Linked DNA regions of Tolumonas auensis DSM 9187. The protein of the gene in region 1 interacts with the protein of each later gene in a pairwise test. Links are inferred from orthologs where the notes say so. Each region holds a gene or a part of one and is shown in the gene's direction. Other genes may lie near its edges.

Evidence for each region.
Region 2: the proteins of TOLA_RS01340 (region 1) and rodZ interact in binary tests that used the Escherichia coli proteins (3 or more experiments, as listed by UniProt). The link is inferred for Tolumonas auensis DSM 9187 from one-to-one orthologs.
Region 3: the proteins of TOLA_RS01340 (region 1) and ftsA interact in binary tests that used the Escherichia coli proteins (3 or more experiments, as listed by UniProt). The link is inferred for Tolumonas auensis DSM 9187 from one-to-one orthologs.
Region 4: the proteins of TOLA_RS01340 (region 1) and ftsZ interact in binary tests that used the Escherichia coli proteins (3 or more experiments, as listed by UniProt). The link is inferred for Tolumonas auensis DSM 9187 from one-to-one orthologs.

What each region holds. Positions count from the first base shown.
Region 1 is NC_012691.1:280,971-286,358, forward strand. What follows is about bases 1,213-4,140. They hold TOLA_RS01340 (rod shape-determining protein), read left to right. Parts: upstream 1,213-2,118; coding sequence 2,119-3,162; downstream 3,163-4,140. Other genes in these bases: TOLA_RS01335 (DUF2157 domain-containing protein), read right to left, coding at 1,213-1,826; mreC (rod shape-determining protein MreC), read left to right, coding at 3,211-4,140. Outside these bases: methionine ABC transporter ATP-binding protein MetN, read right to left, coding at 1-563; more of TOLA_RS01335, read right to left, coding at 786-1,212; more of mreC, read left to right, coding at 4,141-4,164; rod shape-determining protein MreD, read left to right, coding at 4,161-4,652; TOLA_RS01355 (Maf family protein), read left to right, coding at 4,658-5,236; rng (ribonuclease G), read left to right, coding at 5,260-5,388. UniProt on the Escherichia coli protein: Forms membrane-associated dynamic filaments that are essential for cell shape determination. Acts by regulating cell wall synthesis and cell elongation, and thus cell shape.
Region 2 is NC_012691.1:969,635-975,081, forward strand. What follows is about bases 1,422-4,408. They hold rodZ (cytoskeleton protein RodZ), read left to right. Parts: upstream 1,422-2,392; coding sequence 2,393-3,424; downstream 3,425-4,408. Other genes in these bases: rlmN (dual-specificity RNA methyltransferase RlmN), read left to right, coding at 1,422-1,600; pilW (type IV pilus biogenesis/stability protein PilW), read left to right, coding at 1,627-2,403; ispG (flavodoxin-dependent (E)-4-hydroxy-3-methylbut-2-enyl-diphosphate synthase), read left to right, coding at 3,428-4,408. In the rest of the region: asd (aspartate-semialdehyde dehydrogenase), read left to right, coding at 1-304; more of rlmN, read left to right, coding at 479-1,421; more of ispG, read left to right, coding at 4,409-4,555; hisS (histidine--tRNA ligase), read left to right, coding at 4,660-5,447.
Region 3 is NC_012691.1:595,376-598,360, forward strand. The notes cover bases 5-2,985. They hold ftsA (cell division protein FtsA), read left to right. Parts: upstream 5-857; coding sequence 858-2,114; downstream 2,115-2,985. Other genes in these bases: TOLA_RS02730 (cell division protein FtsQ/DivIB), read left to right, coding at 125-898; ftsZ (cell division protein FtsZ), read left to right, coding at 2,155-2,985. UniProt on the Escherichia coli protein: Essential cell division protein that assists in the assembly of the Z ring. May serve as the principal membrane anchor for the Z ring.
Region 4 is NC_012691.1:596,662-602,069, forward strand. What follows is about bases 1-2,948. They hold ftsZ (cell division protein FtsZ), read left to right. Parts: upstream 1-868; coding sequence 869-2,029; downstream 2,030-2,948. Other genes in these bases: ftsA (cell division protein FtsA), read left to right, coding at 1-828; lpxC (UDP-3-O-acyl-N-acetylglucosamine deacetylase), read left to right, coding at 2,166-2,948. Also shown: more of lpxC, read left to right, coding at 2,949-3,089; TOLA_RS16940 (hypothetical protein), read right to left, coding at 3,086-3,217; preprotein translocase subunit SecA, read left to right, coding at 3,341-5,408. UniProt on the Escherichia coli protein: Essential cell division protein that forms a contractile ring structure (Z ring) at the future cell division site. The regulation of the ring assembly controls the timing and the location of cell division.

The sequences.
Region 1 (5,388 bases):
TGATTGATCTCTTTCAGTAATGCCAGGATCGATTGTGTGGTCTGCGGATCGAGCGCCGAAGTGGCTTCATCACACAACAACACTTTTGGTGCCGGACCCAAGGCGCGCGCAATTGCGACACGTTGTTTCTGACCCCCGGAAAGCTGTGACGGATAAGCTTTCGCACGATGGGTCAGGCCCACCAGATCCAGCAGCTCGTTGACCCGGGCGGTAATTTTCTCTTTCGGCCAGTTGGCCAGTTCCAGTGGCAGTGCCACGTTCTCAAATACAGTACGCGAGGAGAGCAGGTTGAAATGCTGGAAAATCATGCCGATATTGCGGCGTGCCAGCGTCAGTGCCTGATCATCCAGGGCGGTCAGATCCACACCATCGACTTCCACACGGCCCTGTGTGGGACGTTCCAGCAGATTTACACAGCGGATCAGGGTACTTTTCCCTGCACCGGATGCACCAATCACGCCGACGATCTGGCCGGCGGGAACATCGAGTTCTATACCTTTCAAGGCGTAAAAGGCGTTTTTTCCTTCGCCGTACGCTTTTGACAGGGAAGATAACTTAATCATAAGGGAACCGTAATTTACTCAAATATCCACCAGGATAGGGTGGCCACAGAAAATCAGACTGAATAGCGGTGCGCTGTCAGGAGTTCATGCTACGAGGCATTATAAGGTATGTCAACGGACATTTGGATGTTTAGACGTCTAAAATCAGAAATCATTATGCAAAAAACAGATATAGCTGGATGACGGTTCCGTCCGTGATCACGTCCGGAACCGGAGCGATATTTATCGCCGCTGAGCCAGTAGCTCGCGCCACGCGGCAGGCAGATGACGTTGTAACTGTCGCTGAATTTGTGCTTCATGACGCTGCCAGAGCAAACCAAGCCAGATAATGCCTAAGCCAATCAGTGATAATACAAACGGGAATGTCAGGCTGTCTTCAAACAAATCCCACGCCAGATAACCCAGATAACCGGCAACGCCCATGCCGCCAAAGATCACAAACACCCGCCGGCCAATCATACCGCCGACCGTGATCAACAGCAGGTTGATCAGACAATAACCCAGTTTACTCAGCTCACTGTCGGAATGCTGCATGGATAAACCACCCCAGAAGGCCATCAGTCCGAACAGATACAGCCACCAGGCAAAATCGAGGGTATGACGGGTGCGCAGATCAATATAAAACGCCAGTCCCAGCATCAGCAGGCCGACCACCATCGAAACCTGTTGCCGGCGGAGCCAGCTGTAATCCTCTTCCTGAAACAGAAACGGCGTCAGATCCATGCTCAGATACCACAGCACCACCGCCAGCGGCATCACCATAAATGGCAACCGGTATCGCCACAGCAGGATCGTACCGAACAACAGCGTACCCAACTCCATCATCAGCCAGCGCCAGTCGATATAGCGGTGAAAATCGCGGTATTCGGTATGGGTAGCGTCATCCCAGTAACCCAGCTGTGCCTGCAGGCCGTATATCGCCAGCGGCACCATGGTAACGGCGAGAGCCGCCAGTAAGCCTGCCGGGATCGGTTGTCGCTGCCGCCACAGCAGCCAGTCCGCCACCAGACAGGCTGCCACGCCGTAGCCACAGGCAATCAGCAGAATGCCGATACCACCAAAGGCATCCCAGCCGAGTGTCATAAACAGACTCATCGCTGCAATCGCAATCAGCCCACCCAGATAAAACAAGATATGTGTCGCCCGGAACGTGGCACTGTCTGCCGGTAAATTCTGCAGGTAATTCCATAACGGAGTCACTTGTTCCGGTGTCAGTAATCCCTGGTTACAGGCTTGCTGCAGATGTCGCTGTTTAAGTTCCATTCAGCCCTTCCTGATAGGGTAATTTCGGATATCAGTCACAGTATAACGTGATGTGGTTCGTTTTCATGCGGTTAAGTTTTATTCCTCTTTGCGTCAGCGGGATGGTTAATATCACGGCAAGGATCGCTGCATTTATCGGCTGGATGCGTTTCGGAATCAATAATAGCCGGATTATGCAAAGATCAGGTGGAATCCGGTTATCTTCTGTGCCAGATGCTTGCTGATCAGGGCCGGGATTGGTAAAGTGGGCCGTTTTTCGCATATCCCGTAATTAATCAGGATCACCCGCATCATGTTCAAGAAGCTCCGTGGTTTGTTTTCCAACGATCTGTCGATCGATTTGGGTACCGCCAACACACTGATTTATGTTAAAGGCAAAGGTATTGTACTGAACGAACCTTCTGTGGTTGCCATCCGTCAGGAACGCGGTGGTACCGCTAAATCTGTCGCTGCTGTTGGCCATGCCGCCAAAATGATGCTGGGGCGTACCCCGGGTAATATCGCGGCGATCCGTCCGATGAAAGATGGTGTTATTGCTGATTTTTCTGTTACCGAAAAAATGCTGCAGCATTTTATCAAACAGGTGCATGAAAATAACCTGATGCGTCCAAGTCCGCGCGTGCTGGTATGTATCCCTTGCGGTGCGACTCAGGTTGAACGCCGTGCGATCAAAGAATCTGCTCAGGGTGCCGGAGCCCGCGAAGTTTATCTGATTGAAGAACCTATGGCAGCAGCAATTGGTGCCGGCTTGCCGGTATCCGAAGCGACCGGTTCTATGGTGGTTGATATCGGTGGTGGTACCACTGAAGTGGCGATCATCTCTCTGAACGGTGTGGTGTATTCTTCTTCCGTCCGTATCGGCGGTGACCGTTTTGATGAAGCTATCATCAGCTATGTGCGCCGTAACTACGGCAGCCTGATTGGTGAATCCACCGCAGAACGCATCAAGCACGAAATCGGCTCTGCTTACCCGGGCGAAGAAGTGCGTGAAATCGAAGTTCGTGGCCGTAATCTGGCTGAAGGTGTACCGCGTAGTTTCACCCTGAATTCTAACGAAATCCTGGAAGCACTGCAGGAACCGCTGAGCGGCATCGTCAGTGCGGTCATGGTGGCGCTGGAACAATCTCCGCCGGAACTGGCTTCCGATATCTCCGAAAAAGGGATGGTGCTGACCGGTGGTGGTGCGCTGCTGCGTAATCTGGACCGTCTGCTGATGGAACATACCGGTATTCCGGTTGTCGTGGCGGAAGATCCGCTGACCTGTGTCGCCCGTGGTGGTGGTCGAGCTCTCGAGCTGATCGACATGCACGGTGGTGACCTGTTCCATTACGAATAATTGAGCTTGCCCGGGTTGCCTTTCCGGTAACCCCTGGCTGATAGCATCATGCGGACTATTTTCGGCAGGGGACCATCCCTGCAACTCAGGTTATTTATCACTGTGCTGCTGTCTCTGGCGGGCATCGTTTCTGATGCCCGTTTTCATCTGTTTGACGGCATGCGTCTTTATATCAACACCTTTGCCAGCCCGTTATTACATCTGGCGAGCGTTCCCCGCGATGTGGTCGAAGAGGCCAGTCTGCAACTAAGCTCACGCAGCCAATTGCTGAAAGATAATCAGCAACTGCAGCAGCAACTTTTCCTGTTGCGCAGTGATCTGCTGCGGATGGCCGAACTGAGTCAGGAAAACCGCCGTCTGCGCGAACTGCTGGGCTCTCCGGTGACTCAGGATTCCCGTAAGCTGGTGGCCCGTATTCTGTCGGTAGACTCTGACCCGTTTGTCTATCAGGTCGTGATCGATAAAGGTGTCGAACATCATGTCTATGAAGGACAACCGGTCGTCAATGATCAGGGTGTCATCGGTCAGGTGGTCAGTGTCGGGAAAACCTCAAGCCGGGTATTACTGATCACGGATATCAGCCATGCCTTGCCGGTGCGGGTGCTGCGTAACGATTTACGTGCTATTGCCTCCGGTACCGGAAATATCAATGAGCTGACGCTCAAGAATCTGCCCCGGAATGTGGATATCAAAGACGGCGATATTCTGGTGACGTCTGGCATGGGTGGGCATTTCCCTGAAGGCTATCCGGTCGCTAAAGTGACCCGGTTTGCCAATGAGGAACAGAGCCCCTTCGCCGAGATCAAGGCTGAACCACTGGCGACACTGGATCGGCTGCGTTATGTGCTGTTGCTTTGGCAAGATGCCAAATCCATGGGGCCGCTGCCGGTGATGAGTTCCGCGGCGACTGTTTCTGCTGCTCAGCCGGCAATGTCTGCGACCGACAAAAATAAATCAGCAACAGCATCCGCTGAAGTGCCGCATCAGGAGGGCAGACAATGAGTGGTTCATTGACCGGCCATGGTAAAGGTTCGATCTATTTAACCCTGATCGTCGCGATTATTCTGACGATGGTGCCATTGCCGGTGGCTATAGATATGTTCCGCCCGGACTGGGTGGCGTTAGTGGTGCTGTATTGGGTGATTGCGCTGCCGCATCACCTGAATGTCGTCAGTGCCTGGATTGTCGGTCTGATCATGGACATCCTGCTGGGTTCAACGCTGGGCATCCATGCGCTGAGTATGGCGGTGATCTCCTGTGTCGTTGCAGCACAATACCAGAAGATCCGTAACTTCTCCGTCTGGCAACAGGCGCTGGTGATGGGATCGCTGATTTTTGTCGGACAACTGCTGATTTTCTGGGTTGAACACCTGTTTGCATCTCCCCGTCTCAACACCCGCTTTGTCTGGGCGTCACTGAGCTCAACATTGCTCTGGCCTTCGGTCTATCTTTTTCTGCGGTATATCCGCCGTCGTTTCAATATCAGGTAAGTATTATGTCGGCCAGTGCTGCGCTTTATCTGGCATCCGCTTCTCCCCGTCGCCGGGAACTGTTAGCGCTGCTGGATTACCCCTTTACTGTTCTGTCAGTTGATGTTGAAGAGCAACAGCAACCTGATGAAACTCCTGCTGATTATGTGCAACGTCTGGCCCGCGATAAATCGCAGGCCGGCTGGTTAGCCTGCCGGGGGCAAAAACCGGTATTAGGCGCGGATACTATTGTGGTGTTTGAGCAAGAAGTGCTGGAAAAGCCACGGGATTTCGCCGATGCTCAACGTATATTGCAGTTACTGTCTGGTAACACCCATACCGTGATGACGGCGGTTGCGCTTTCTTCGGAACAGGGCTGTGAAGTTGTTCTGGTCAACTCACAGGTGACGTTCCGCAAATTAACGCCGGAAGAGATCAGCCGTTACTGGCAAACCGGAGAACCGGCGGATAAAGCCGGTGCTTATGGCATTCAGGGCATCGGCGGGAAATTCGTCAGTCACCTCAGCGGAAGTTATTCTGCGGTAGTGGGGTTGCCGTTACTGGAAACAGATCTGTTACTGCAAAAATATTGTCGCCACTCATGACTTCAGATTACTAAGGCTGAACTATGTCAACCGAATTGCTGGTTAACGTAACACCATCAGAGACCCGGGTCGCACTGGTGGATCATGGTATGTTGCAGGAAGTACACATTGAGCGTCAGGCTAAACGCGGGATCGTCGGTAATATTTACAAA
Region 2 (5,447 bases), 690 kb from region 1 along the record:
ACTGCGGTGCCATAGCCAGTCGTTCACTATCAAGCTGAAAAAAGATGTGCCATTGACTGATATTCATCAGATGCTGGCAGCACACAATGATTGGGTTCGCGTGATCGAGAATGATCGTGCTATCACTGTTAAAGAACTGACTCCGGCTGCTGTTACAGGCACTCTGAATGTACCTGTTGGTCGTCTGCGTAAAATGAATATGGGTCAGGACTTCCTGTCTGCATTCTCGGTAGGTGATCAGCTGTTATGGGGCGCAGCCGAGCCGTTGCGTCGTATGCTGAACATTCTGCTGGCGAAAGCATAATTCAGCGCGCTATTCAGTAAATGCTAAACGCACTGCTTCGGTGGTGCGTTTTTGTTTTAGTGATAACCATTGCTGGTTAAAATATGAACAGATATATGTTATCCTGACTCTGGTCTTCCCACCCTAAACTTTGTACAATCCGCGCCCTTCTCTACACAGGTCACTGAGGCATCCATGAGCGAAAATAAAGTCAATCTGCTGGATTTTGATCGTAACGCATTACGTGCATTTTTTGCCGATGAACTGGGCGAAAAAGCATTTCGTGCCGATCAGATCATGAAGTGGATCTACCATTTTGGCTGTGATGATTTTTCACAGATGACCAATGTGAATAAAGCATTACGTGAAAAACTGGCCCGGATTGCTGAAATCAGGGCGCCAGAAATCAGTACTGAACAACGTTCTTCTGACGGTACGATTAAATGGGCTATGCGGGTCGGTGATCAGGAAGTTGAAACCGTGTACATCCCGGAAGCCGATCGTGCGACACTTTGCGTGTCATCTCAGGTCGGTTGTGCTCTGGAATGTAAATTCTGTTCAACCGGGCAACAAGGGTTTAACCGTAACCTGACGGTGTCCGAAATTATCGGCCAGGTATGGCGCGCTGCACAGGTGGTTGGTTTTCCTAAAGATACCGGTAAACGAGTCATCACCAACGTAGTTATGATGGGGATGGGCGAGCCATTACTGAATCTGTCTAATCTGGTACCGGCTCTCAGTCTGATGATGGAAGATTTTGGATTTGGCCTATCTAAACGCCGTGTGACAGTCTCTACATCCGGCGTAGTTCCTGCGTTAGATAAACTGGGTGATATGATTGATGTGGCTTTAGCCATCTCATTGCATGCGCCGAACGATAAACTGCGTTCAGAAATCATGCCGATCAACGATAAATACAATATTCAGGAATTCCTGGGTTCTGTGCAGCGTTATTTAAGCAAATCAAATGCTAATCATGGCCGCGTTACCGTTGAATATGTGCTGCTTGATCATGTGAACGATGACATGGAGCATGCTCGTGAACTGGCTGAGCTGTTAAAAGATACGCCAAGTAAGATAAATCTGATCCCATTTAATCCGTTCCCGAGCAATCCATATGGAAAACCGAGCAACAGTCGTGTTGATCGTTTCTCTAAAGTGCTGATGGAATACGGTTATACCGTCATCGTGCGTAAAACACGTGGCGATGATATTGATGCCGCCTGTGGTCAGCTGGTAGGTGATGTAATCGACAGAACGAAACGAACCATGAAAAAACGGATGCAAGAGCAGGAGATTTCCGTCAAAATGCTTTGAAATCCAGTTCGTTAATGTACTGAGAAATGAAAAGAAATCTTCCTCTACTCTGGGCAGCGATAATAGCGCTGTCCGGATGTGTCACCGAAACAACAATTATTGGCAAGAATTCTGTACAGCAAGAGAATTCAATAGACAATGCCGCTGCCGCCAAGACGCGTATTCAGCTTGGTATGGGGTATCTGAATAAAGGTCAGATGGCTCCTGCAAAATATAACTTTGAAAAAGCTATTGAGCTGGCACCTGATAGTGCCGATGCTTATTTGGCGATGGCTCATTATTACCAGGCTGTCGGTGATAAAGTCTCAGCTCAGAAAGCCTATGAAAAGTTAATGTCTGGTCATGGTAATAATCCGGATGTCCTGAATAATTATGGGGCATTTTTATGCCGTAACCGTAACTATTCCGAAGCTGATGAAATGTTCATGCGGGCTGTTGCTCAGCCTCATTATCTGAGAATGGACGACAGTTATGAAAATGCCGGTGTCTGCGCTTTACAAGCCGGCAAGAAAGAGAAAGCTCTGGAATATTATCGACTTGCTCTCGGCTACAATCCGCATAAAGTAAAATTATTGCTTGATCTAGCCGAAATGGCTTTAAATGCAAATAATCCAACAGAGGCAGAATCATGGTTAAGTACATATCGTAAAAAAGCCACTGATACTCCGCAAAGTTTGTGGCTGAGTATTCGTACTGCACAAGCGCAGGGGCGGATAGCTGATAGCCATATTTTCGGCCAGACTCTGGTTCAACAATTCCCATCCTCGATCCAAACGAAAAGATATCAGAACAATGACTACTGAACAGCGTCATGAGACAGCCCAGCTAACGCCGGGCACAATACTAAAAACGGCACGTGAACAAAGAGGTTTGAGTCAGCAGGATGTTGCTCATCGTCTTAATCTGCGTATTTCATTAATTCGCGATATAGAGGAGGATCGTTTTGATCAGAAAACGGCCAGCACTTTTACCCGCGGGTATCTGAAAACTTACGCTCGTTTTGTCGGAGCGAATGAAGAAGCCGTTGTCGCTGCCTATGATGGTCTCGGTTTGGATGACAAAAAATACAGTGAAATGTATAGCTTCTCCGGGCGGACACAGCGTGAGGCCAGTGAACACCGGGTTCGTCTTATTTCCTGGGTGTTATGTATAGGTCTTATTGGATTAGGTGGTACCTGGTGGTGGTTACAACCAACAGAAGAACCAGTACCGACCAGCATTAATGAAGCCGGCCAGTTAGTTGTTAAAGCGGTTAACGAGGCTGCACTGGCTGTTAACCCGGTTAGTTCGGCAACATCAGTTGCAACTGAATCTTTGCCGGTGCCAACTATTCCGGATGTTATGAATACCAGTTCTTCTGCGGTACCGGCTAGTGCTGATGTAGCCGAAGAAAATGACACAGAAGGACAGGCACCAACGGTGCTTACTGATACAGCCGTGGATGCGGAAGCGCAGGAACAGTCAGCAGTTGTACCGGCACCAATGGTTGCAGCTGTAGCAGCGACTTCGGCTGCAGCATCCACTGCGGTCAGTACGGCCGCCAGCACAGAAGAAACCGCAGTTGCTGTAGATCCGTCTGTTGCGCTGCAGTTACAGTTTAAGGAGACCTGCTGGCTGAGAGTTACCGATGCTACAGGTAAATCCATACTGGAAGGGACTAAAAATGCTGGTGATAAAATCAGTCTGAGTGGCAAAGAGCCGTTCAGTCTGACCATTGGTGCGCCCCGGGCTGTTTCTATCTATTTCCACGGACAGGAAGTTGATATGTCGTCCTATATCCGTCAGGGTGTAGTTGCTCGTTATAAGTTACCGTTGAAGAATTAATTCATGACTCAGCATGTATCACCTATTAAACGCCGGATCAGTAAGCAGATCATGGTAGGAAATGTACCGGTTGGCGGGAATGCCCCGATATCGGTACAGTCGATGACGAACACGTTGACCACTGATGTGGCGGCTACTGTGGCACAAATCCAGGCTCTGCAGCGCGTCGGGGCAGATATTGTACGAGTGTCTGTACCGACAATGGATGCTGCTGAGGCTTTTAAACTGATCCGTCAGCAAATATCCATTCCGTTAGTGGCCGATATTCATTTTGATTATCGTATTGCGCTGAAAGTTGCTGAGTATGGTGTCGATTGTTTACGTATTAATCCCGGTAATATCGGTAAAGAAGATCGTATTCGTGCGGTAGTTGATTGTGCCCGCGATATGAATATCCCGATCCGCATTGGTGTGAATGGTGGTTCGCTGGAAAAAGAGTTGATGGATAAATACGGTGAGCCTACTGCAGAGGCGCTGGTTGAATCAGCTATGCGTCATGTGGACATACTGGATCGCCTCAATTTCGATCAGTTCAAAGTCAGCGTTAAAGCATCCGATGTTTTTCTGGCAGTCGATGCATATCGTTTATTGGCAAAGCAAATTGAACAGCCATTACATCTGGGGATCACAGAAGCTGGTGGTTTCCGTGCCGGTGCGGTGAAATCTGCTATTGGTCTGGGAATGTTACTGGCGGATGGTATCGGTGATACGCTGCGTGTCTCGCTGGCAGCCGATCCAGTGGAAGAGATCAAAGTTGGTTTTGATATTCTGAAGTCACTGCGCATCCGTGCCCGCGGTATTAACTTCATTGCTTGTCCGACCTGTTCCCGTCAGGAATTTGATGTAATTGGTACAGTCAATGCGCTGGAACAACGACTCGAAGATATCATCACTCCGCTGGATGTTTCTATTATCGGTTGTGTAGTTAACGGCCCGGGTGAAGCACTGGTTTCTGATCTTGGCTTGGCTGGTGCTAATCGCATGAGTGCACTGTATGAAAACGGTGAACGAGTCGGTCGTCTGGATAACAATGAACTGCTGGATCAATTAGAGGCTCGTATCAGAGCCAAAGCGTCACAGCTTGATCAGGAAAAGCGTATTCCGATCACGATCAAGCAGCACGAGGAATAAGTCCGGATATTACATATACGCGCTGCCTGTGGGCGGGTTGTACCTGCCTTTTGAAACTATCTATAATGCGGGCAGCTTTTGCATTAAAAAATTTGAGAATTATTGTGGCTAAACAAATTCAGGCGATTCGTGGTATGAATGATTGCCTACCGGAACAAACTCCGGTCTGGCAAATGGTCGAAGCAACTTTGCGTCGTGTGGTTTCTTCATATGGTTATTCCGAAATCCGGATGCCTGTTGTCGAGATGACCAACCTGTTTCAGCGTGCTATCGGTGAAGTTACCGATGTGGTTGAAAAAGAGATGTATACCTTCAATGATCGTAACGGTGACAGTCTGACACTGCGTCCGGAAGGCACTGCAGGTTGTGTTCGTGCATGTATCGAACATGGTCTGGTTTACAATCAGGAACGCCGCCTGTGGTATGTGGGCCCGATGTTCCGTCATGAACGCCCGCAAAAAGGCCGTTATCGCCAGTTTCATCAATTCGGTGTTGAAGTATTCGGCCTGACTGGTCCGGATATTGATGCTGAGCTGATCATGATGACTGCCCGCTTGTGGCGCGAATTGGGTATTGCACAATTTACGACCCTGCAACTAAATACATTAGGTTCTTCAGCTGAACGCGCGGCGTATCGTGATGCCTTGGTGACATTCCTTGAGCAGCATAAAGAGTCGCTGGATGAAGAATCTCAGCGTCGTATGTACAGTAATCCTCTGCGTGTATTGGATACCAAAAATCCGCAGGTTCAGGAAATTCTGCAGCATGCGCCGACGATGGCTGATTATTTCGGTGAAGAGACCAAGGCGCATTTCAGTGGCTTGAAGGCATTACTTGATGCTGCCGGTATTGCATATCAAGTTAATGAGCGTCTGGTTCGGGGCCTGGATTA
Region 3 (2,985 bases), 310 kb from region 1 along the record:
TCATGACGGACCGTTATAATGCAGCATCAACCTGGATATGAATATTGGTTAAGGTGAAGATGTGCGACAGGCGCGATTAACCTCCGATGAGCAGGATTCAGCGCCGGTTGGAGGTCGCAGACAGATGACAGAAACAACAAACCGTACCCGCGGTGAATTTATATTCGGGCTGGTTTTTTTTGTTTCAGTTGTCATCGGTGTATGGTCAACGGCTGCAGATATTCGTCGCTGGTTGTTTGATGAAGATAAAATTCCGGTTAGCGGATTGGTTGTGCAGGGTGAGCTGGAGTATGTCAAGACGGATGAGATCCGTCAGGTATTGGCGGTTAACCCTCAAACTAACAATTTTTTCAAGCTGGATGTAAATCAGCTGCAAAAAGCGGTTGAAGAGTTACCGTGGGTTTATCAGTCTTCTGTGCGTAAACGCTGGCCCGCGTTGCTGTATGTTTATGTCGTTGAGCAAACACCGTGCGCCCTGTGGGGGGATGATCGGTTGCTCAGTATTCGTGGTGCTATTTTTAAGGCGCCACGCGACAGACTGAAGAAGCCACTGGTGCAACTGTCCGGTCCTGATGACATGGCCGGAATGATTTGGGATCAATACCAGCAATTTGAACGAGTGCTGGCATTAAACGGATACCACGTGACGTCGGTTCATATGACTAACCGCCATTCGTGGGAGATTAAACTGGCATCAGGGCTGAAATTGATCCTCGGTCGTAATGAAATGCTGGTGAAATTACAACAATTTATTGATGTCTATCCGCAACTGGAAAATAGAGAAATGATTGATTATATCGATCTTCGCTATGACACTGGGGTAGCAGTCAGCTGGAAACAACAAGAAGGGAGTGGTGATGACCAAAACCCCAGACAGAAATCTGATAGTCGGACTTGATATAGGTACAACCAAAATCGCGGTTTTGGTCGGTGAAGTACTGCCTGATGGAGAGGTCAATATTGTTGGTCTGGGAACCCATGCTGCCAAAGGTATGGATAAAGGTGGCGTCAACGATCTCGAGTCGGTCGTCAAATCTTTACAGCGCGCAGTAGAAGAAGCCGAAATGATGGCTCAGTGCCATATTTCATCGGTATTTCTTGGTATCTCCGGAAAGCATATCGAATGCCGGAATGAAAAAGGCATCGTGCCTATTTCCGACGAAGAAGTAACGCAGGATGACGTGGATAATGTTATTCATACGGCGAAGTCCGTGCGTTTGCCGGAAGAACACCGGGTGCTGCATGTCATCCCGCAGGAATATTCTATCGATTATCAGGAAGGGATAAAAAATCCGATTGGCCTGTCTGGTGTCCGTATGGGTGCGAAAGTGCACCTGATTACCTGTCATAATGACATGGCGCGCAACATTGAGAAATGTGTTGAGCGGGTCGGACTAAAGGTTGATCAGATCATCTTCTCTGCACTGGCATCCAGTTATGCAGTATTAACCGATGATGAAAAAGAATTAGGTGTTTGCGTCGTCGATATCGGCGGCGGAACCATGGATATTGCTATATTTACCGGCGGTGCGTTACGTTACAGCAAGGTGATTCCTTATGCCGGTCAGGCTGTAACCAGCGATATCGCTTATGCGTTCGGTACACCACCGGTAGATGCTGAAGCGATTAAAATGCGCTATGGCTGTGCACTAGGCCGTCTGGTCAGTAAAGAAGACACTATTGAAGTGCCTAGTGTGGGCGGTCGTCCTGCCCGCAGCTTACAGCGTCAGACGCTGGCTGAAGTGATTGAGCCGCGTTATACCGAATTACTCGGCATGGTGCATGATGAAATCATGCGCGTTCAGTCTGAGCTCAGATCTCAGGGCATTAAACATCAGTTGGCCGCCGGTGTTGTTTTAACTGGCGGTGCAGCGGAAATAGAAGGTATCGTTGAGTGTGCCGAACAGGTGTTCCAGTGCCAGGTTCGGATTGGTCACCCAACCAATATTCGGGGCCTTACTGATTATGTGGAAGCACCTGCTTACGCAACAGCAGTAGGGTTATTGCAATACGGTAAATTGCATCAGGGACAAACCGTGGTGGATGTACGTGAAAAAGCCAGTGTGACTGGTTGGTTCAAACGTGTCACTAACTGGTTAAAAGGCGAATTCTAGTTTTTGCGGAAGCGAAACCAAGCAAGGCGGAGAGATAATCATGTTTACATTTGAACCGGTTGGCAGTCAGGGTGATGATGCACTTATTAAAGTAATCGGCGTCGGTGGCGGTGGCGGTAATGCTGTTGAACACATGTTGCGCGAAAGTATTGAAGGTGTTCACTTCGTTGTAGTGAATACAGATGCTCAGGCATTACGTAATTCAGGTGCTGAAACCACGATTCAGATTGGTGCCAATATCACCAAAGGGTTGGGTGCCGGCGCAAATCCAGATGTAGGCCGTGAAGCGGCACTGGAAAATCGTGATGAAATCCGTCAAATGCTGACAGGTTCTGACATGGTATTTATTTCTGCCGGTATGGGTGGCGGTACTGGTACTGGTGCTGCGCCGGTGATTGCCGAAGTGGCGAAAGAACTGGGCATTCTGACCGTTGCAGTCGTTACCAAGCCTTTCAACTTTGAAGGTAAAAAGCGCATGAGCTATGCGCTGCAGGGTATCGATGAACTGTCGAAGCATGTTGACTCGTTGATCACTATCCCTAACGACAAATTGCTGAAAGTTCTGGGTCGTGGTGTCAGTCTGCTGGATGCGTTCAAAGCGGCTAACAACGTATTAATGGGTGCAGTACAAGGCATTGCCGAACTGATTACCCGTCCTGGTTTGATCAACGTTGACTTCGCTGACGTACGTACTGTTATGCGTGAGATGGGTACTGCCATGATGGGTACCGGTTCTGCACGTGGTGACGATCGTGCTGAAGAAGCCGCAGAAAAAGCGATCTCCAGCCCACTGCTGGAAGATATCGATTTGGCAGGTGCCAAGGGTATTCTGGTTAACATCACAGCTGGTCTGGATGTCACCATGGAAGAG
Region 4 (5,408 bases), 310 kb from region 1 along the record:
AAAAATCCGATTGGCCTGTCTGGTGTCCGTATGGGTGCGAAAGTGCACCTGATTACCTGTCATAATGACATGGCGCGCAACATTGAGAAATGTGTTGAGCGGGTCGGACTAAAGGTTGATCAGATCATCTTCTCTGCACTGGCATCCAGTTATGCAGTATTAACCGATGATGAAAAAGAATTAGGTGTTTGCGTCGTCGATATCGGCGGCGGAACCATGGATATTGCTATATTTACCGGCGGTGCGTTACGTTACAGCAAGGTGATTCCTTATGCCGGTCAGGCTGTAACCAGCGATATCGCTTATGCGTTCGGTACACCACCGGTAGATGCTGAAGCGATTAAAATGCGCTATGGCTGTGCACTAGGCCGTCTGGTCAGTAAAGAAGACACTATTGAAGTGCCTAGTGTGGGCGGTCGTCCTGCCCGCAGCTTACAGCGTCAGACGCTGGCTGAAGTGATTGAGCCGCGTTATACCGAATTACTCGGCATGGTGCATGATGAAATCATGCGCGTTCAGTCTGAGCTCAGATCTCAGGGCATTAAACATCAGTTGGCCGCCGGTGTTGTTTTAACTGGCGGTGCAGCGGAAATAGAAGGTATCGTTGAGTGTGCCGAACAGGTGTTCCAGTGCCAGGTTCGGATTGGTCACCCAACCAATATTCGGGGCCTTACTGATTATGTGGAAGCACCTGCTTACGCAACAGCAGTAGGGTTATTGCAATACGGTAAATTGCATCAGGGACAAACCGTGGTGGATGTACGTGAAAAAGCCAGTGTGACTGGTTGGTTCAAACGTGTCACTAACTGGTTAAAAGGCGAATTCTAGTTTTTGCGGAAGCGAAACCAAGCAAGGCGGAGAGATAATCATGTTTACATTTGAACCGGTTGGCAGTCAGGGTGATGATGCACTTATTAAAGTAATCGGCGTCGGTGGCGGTGGCGGTAATGCTGTTGAACACATGTTGCGCGAAAGTATTGAAGGTGTTCACTTCGTTGTAGTGAATACAGATGCTCAGGCATTACGTAATTCAGGTGCTGAAACCACGATTCAGATTGGTGCCAATATCACCAAAGGGTTGGGTGCCGGCGCAAATCCAGATGTAGGCCGTGAAGCGGCACTGGAAAATCGTGATGAAATCCGTCAAATGCTGACAGGTTCTGACATGGTATTTATTTCTGCCGGTATGGGTGGCGGTACTGGTACTGGTGCTGCGCCGGTGATTGCCGAAGTGGCGAAAGAACTGGGCATTCTGACCGTTGCAGTCGTTACCAAGCCTTTCAACTTTGAAGGTAAAAAGCGCATGAGCTATGCGCTGCAGGGTATCGATGAACTGTCGAAGCATGTTGACTCGTTGATCACTATCCCTAACGACAAATTGCTGAAAGTTCTGGGTCGTGGTGTCAGTCTGCTGGATGCGTTCAAAGCGGCTAACAACGTATTAATGGGTGCAGTACAAGGCATTGCCGAACTGATTACCCGTCCTGGTTTGATCAACGTTGACTTCGCTGACGTACGTACTGTTATGCGTGAGATGGGTACTGCCATGATGGGTACCGGTTCTGCACGTGGTGACGATCGTGCTGAAGAAGCCGCAGAAAAAGCGATCTCCAGCCCACTGCTGGAAGATATCGATTTGGCAGGTGCCAAGGGTATTCTGGTTAACATCACAGCTGGTCTGGATGTCACCATGGAAGAGTTTGAAACTGTCGGTAACGCAGTCAAAGCATTCGCTTCTGAAAATGCAACCGTGGTTGTTGGTGCGGTAATCGATCCTTCTCTGGAAGATGAATTACGCGTGACTGTGGTAGCAACTGGTATCGGTAATGAACGTAAACCTGACATTACTCTGGTTAAAAATGCACAGAAAGCAGCGATTGAGCGCCCAATGCGTCCAATGATGCATGAGACTCATGCTCCGCGTTACGATGATCGCGTAATGCAGCAGACTGTGAATGCTGAGCCGCAACCACGCAGTGAACCAGATTATCTGGATATCCCTGCGTTCCTGCGCAAGCAAGCAGACTAATCTGTCGGGCAAAGCTAAACAGATTGTGCATGCTATGCTGAATGTATAGCATGCACAAAAATTAGCATCAATATTGCAGCTATGTTACATTGGCGCGGACGGGCTATGGCTCAGAAAGTCTGTGGTGAGGATATTTATGATTAGACAACGTACACTTAAGCAACTGGTTCATGCTACCGGAGTTGGTTTGCACTCGGGCCGCAAGGTGTCGCTGACGTTTCGTCCAGCACCGGTGAATACCGGTATCGTCTATGTCAGAACCGATCTGCAGCCTGAAGTTGAACTGCGGGCCGATGCGCAATTTGTGCGTGATACCGTGCTGTGTACAGCACTGGTGAACGAACAGGGTGTGCGTATCTCTACCGTTGAACACTTATCCGCTGCCCTGGCTTCATTGGGTATCGATAACCTGTATGTCGAAGTTGATGCACCTGAAGTGCCGGTAATGGATGGCAGTGCTCATCCGTTTATTTACCTGCTGCAATCAGGCGGTATCGAAGAACAATCCCTGCCAAAACAATTTATCCGTATTAAGAAGAAAATCCGGGTAGAAGACGGTGACAAATGGGCTGAGTTTGCGCCTTATCGCCGTGGTTTCCGTATGGATTTGCAAATTGACTTCCGTCATCCGGTTTTTGATAAACAAAACCAGCATCTGGTCTTTGATTTCTCCGGCAGTAAATTTGCCAAAGAAATCAGCCGGGCAAGAACATTTGGTTTCATGAAAGATATTGAATATCTGCACTCGCAGAATCTGGCATTGGGTGGCAGTCTGGACAACGCAGTTGTACTGGATGACTATCGCGTGCTGAATGAAGAAGGGCTGCGTTATGAAGATGAATTCGTGAAACATAAGCTGCTGGATGCAATTGGTGATTTGTATATGTGCAATCACAGCATCCTTGGTCAGTTTACAGCCTATAAAACCGGCCATGCAATAAACAACAAACTGCTGCGCGCTTTGCTGGCTGATGCTGAAGCCTGGGAGATGGTGACCTTTGAAGAGGAAGCTGCAAAATCTCCGATTGCCTACTTTGGTACCAAGCTTGTTTTAGCTTAAACCTGATCAATACTGAATAGTTCACAAAGCACCGGTTCTCCGCCCGGTGCTTTGTTGTTTCTGCCTGCGACAATAGCAGACTCATAAGTCTGATTATGGTAATCTTTCCCTACCGCAAGTTGGGGCATTCCAGATATTCTTTCCTTGAATCCCAGATTTTTCGTCCCCATATATCGCGTAATGACATTACATATTCAGAATCGCTGTCCGTCAGGACAGACAATAATCAATAGCCTGAGAGTTGGGTAATAATGATCACCAAACTATTTACCAAGATCATTGGTAGTCGCAATGATCGCACCGTAAAAGCATTAAAAAAGATCGTAAAACAAATCAATGAACTGGAACCCCAGTTTGCCTCTCTGGCTGATGTGGATTTACAGGCGAAGACAGTCGAATTCCGTCAGCGTCTGGAAAAAGGTGAAGAGCTCGATTCGCTGTTACCTGAAGCCTTTGCGACTGTCCGTGAAGCATCAAAACGTGTATTCGCTATGCGTCACTTTGATGTCCAGATGATGGGCGGCATTGTGCTGAATAATAACCAGATCGCCGAAATGAAGACCGGTGAAGGTAAAACACTGACCGCGACATTGCCAGCCTATCTGAATGCGCTGACTGGTCAGGGCGTGCATATCGTCACAGTGAACGATTATCTGGCACGTCGTGATGCAGAATGGAGCCGTCCGCTGTTCGCTTTCCTGGGGATGACCGTTGGCTGCAACCTGTCAGGTATGAGTCATGAAGAAAAACAGGCGGCTTATGCCTGTGACATTACCTATGGCACGAACAACGAGTTTGGTTTCGATTATCTGCGCGACAACATGGCGTTTGCGGCAGAACAGCGTGTGCAGCGTCCGCTGTATTATGCATTAGTGGATGAAGTGGATTCGGTGCTGATTGATGAAGCACGTACTCCGCTGATCATTTCCGGTGCTGCCGAAGACAGTTCTGAACTCTATATCAAAATCAATACACTGGTGCCGTTGCTGCAGAAGCAGGATAAAGAAGACTCTGAAGAGTATCAGGGGAACGGCCATTACACCGTCGATGAGAAAGCCCGTCAGGCTTATCTGACTGAAAATGGTCAGATTTTTGTTGAAGGCTGGTTAAAACAGCAGGGTTTAATGGGTGAAGATGACTCTTTATTCTCGGTTGCCAACATTACTTTACTGCATCATGTGAATGCTGCATTACGCGCCAATACCCTGTTTGAGCGTGATGTTGACTACATCGTTAAAGACGATGAAGTGATTATTGTTGATGAACATACGGGCCGTACCATGGCCGGACGTCGCTGGTCTGAAGGTTTGCATCAGGCGATTGAAGCCAAAGAAGGCGCAAAAATCCGTAACGAAAACCAGACCCTGGCTTCTATTACTTTCCAGAACTATTTCCGTTTATACGAAAAACTGGCTGGTATGACCGGGACTGCGGATACTGAAGCATATGAGTTCCAGCAGATCTATGGTCTGGAAACTGTGGTTCTGCCAACCAACCGTCCGATGATCCGTGATGATATGGGCGATCTGGTTTACCTTACCGAACAGGAAAAATACGACGCAATTATTGAGGATATCAAGATCCGTGTCGCTGAACAGCGTCCGGTGCTGGTAGGTACTATCTCTATTGAGAACTCAGAGTTGCTGTCCAATATCCTGACGAAAGAAGGTATTGAACACAAAGTACTGAATGCCAAATTCCACGCTCAGGAAGCGCAAATTGTTGCTCAGGCCGGTCGTCCAAGTGCAGTGACTATCGCTACTAACATGGCGGGTCGTGGTACTGACATCGTGCTGGGTGGTAGCTGGCAGGCTGAAATTGATGCGCTGGAAAATCCGACTGCAGAGCAGATCGCAACCATCAAGAGTGAATGGCAAGTACGTCATGACGCGGTGATCACTTCCGGTGGTCTGCATATTATCGGTACTGAGCGTCATGAATCACGTCGTATTGATAACCAGCTGCGTGGTCGTTCCGGTCGTCAGGGGGATCCGGGTTCATCCCGTTTCTATCTGTCGATGGAAGACAGCCTGATGCGTATTTTCGCGTCTGATCGTGTCAGTGGCATGATGAAAAAACTGGGCATGGAACATGGCGAAGCCATTGAACATCCATGGGTCAGTAAAGCGATTGAAAATGCACAGCGTAAAGTGGAAGGCCGTAACTTCGATATCCGTAAGAACCTGCTGGAATTTGATGACGTAGCCAATGACCAGCGTAAGGTAGTTTACGAACAACGTAATGAACTGCTGGAAAGTGCGGATATTTCAGAAACCATCAAACTGATCCGGACTGACGTGCTTGATCGCGTTATTGATC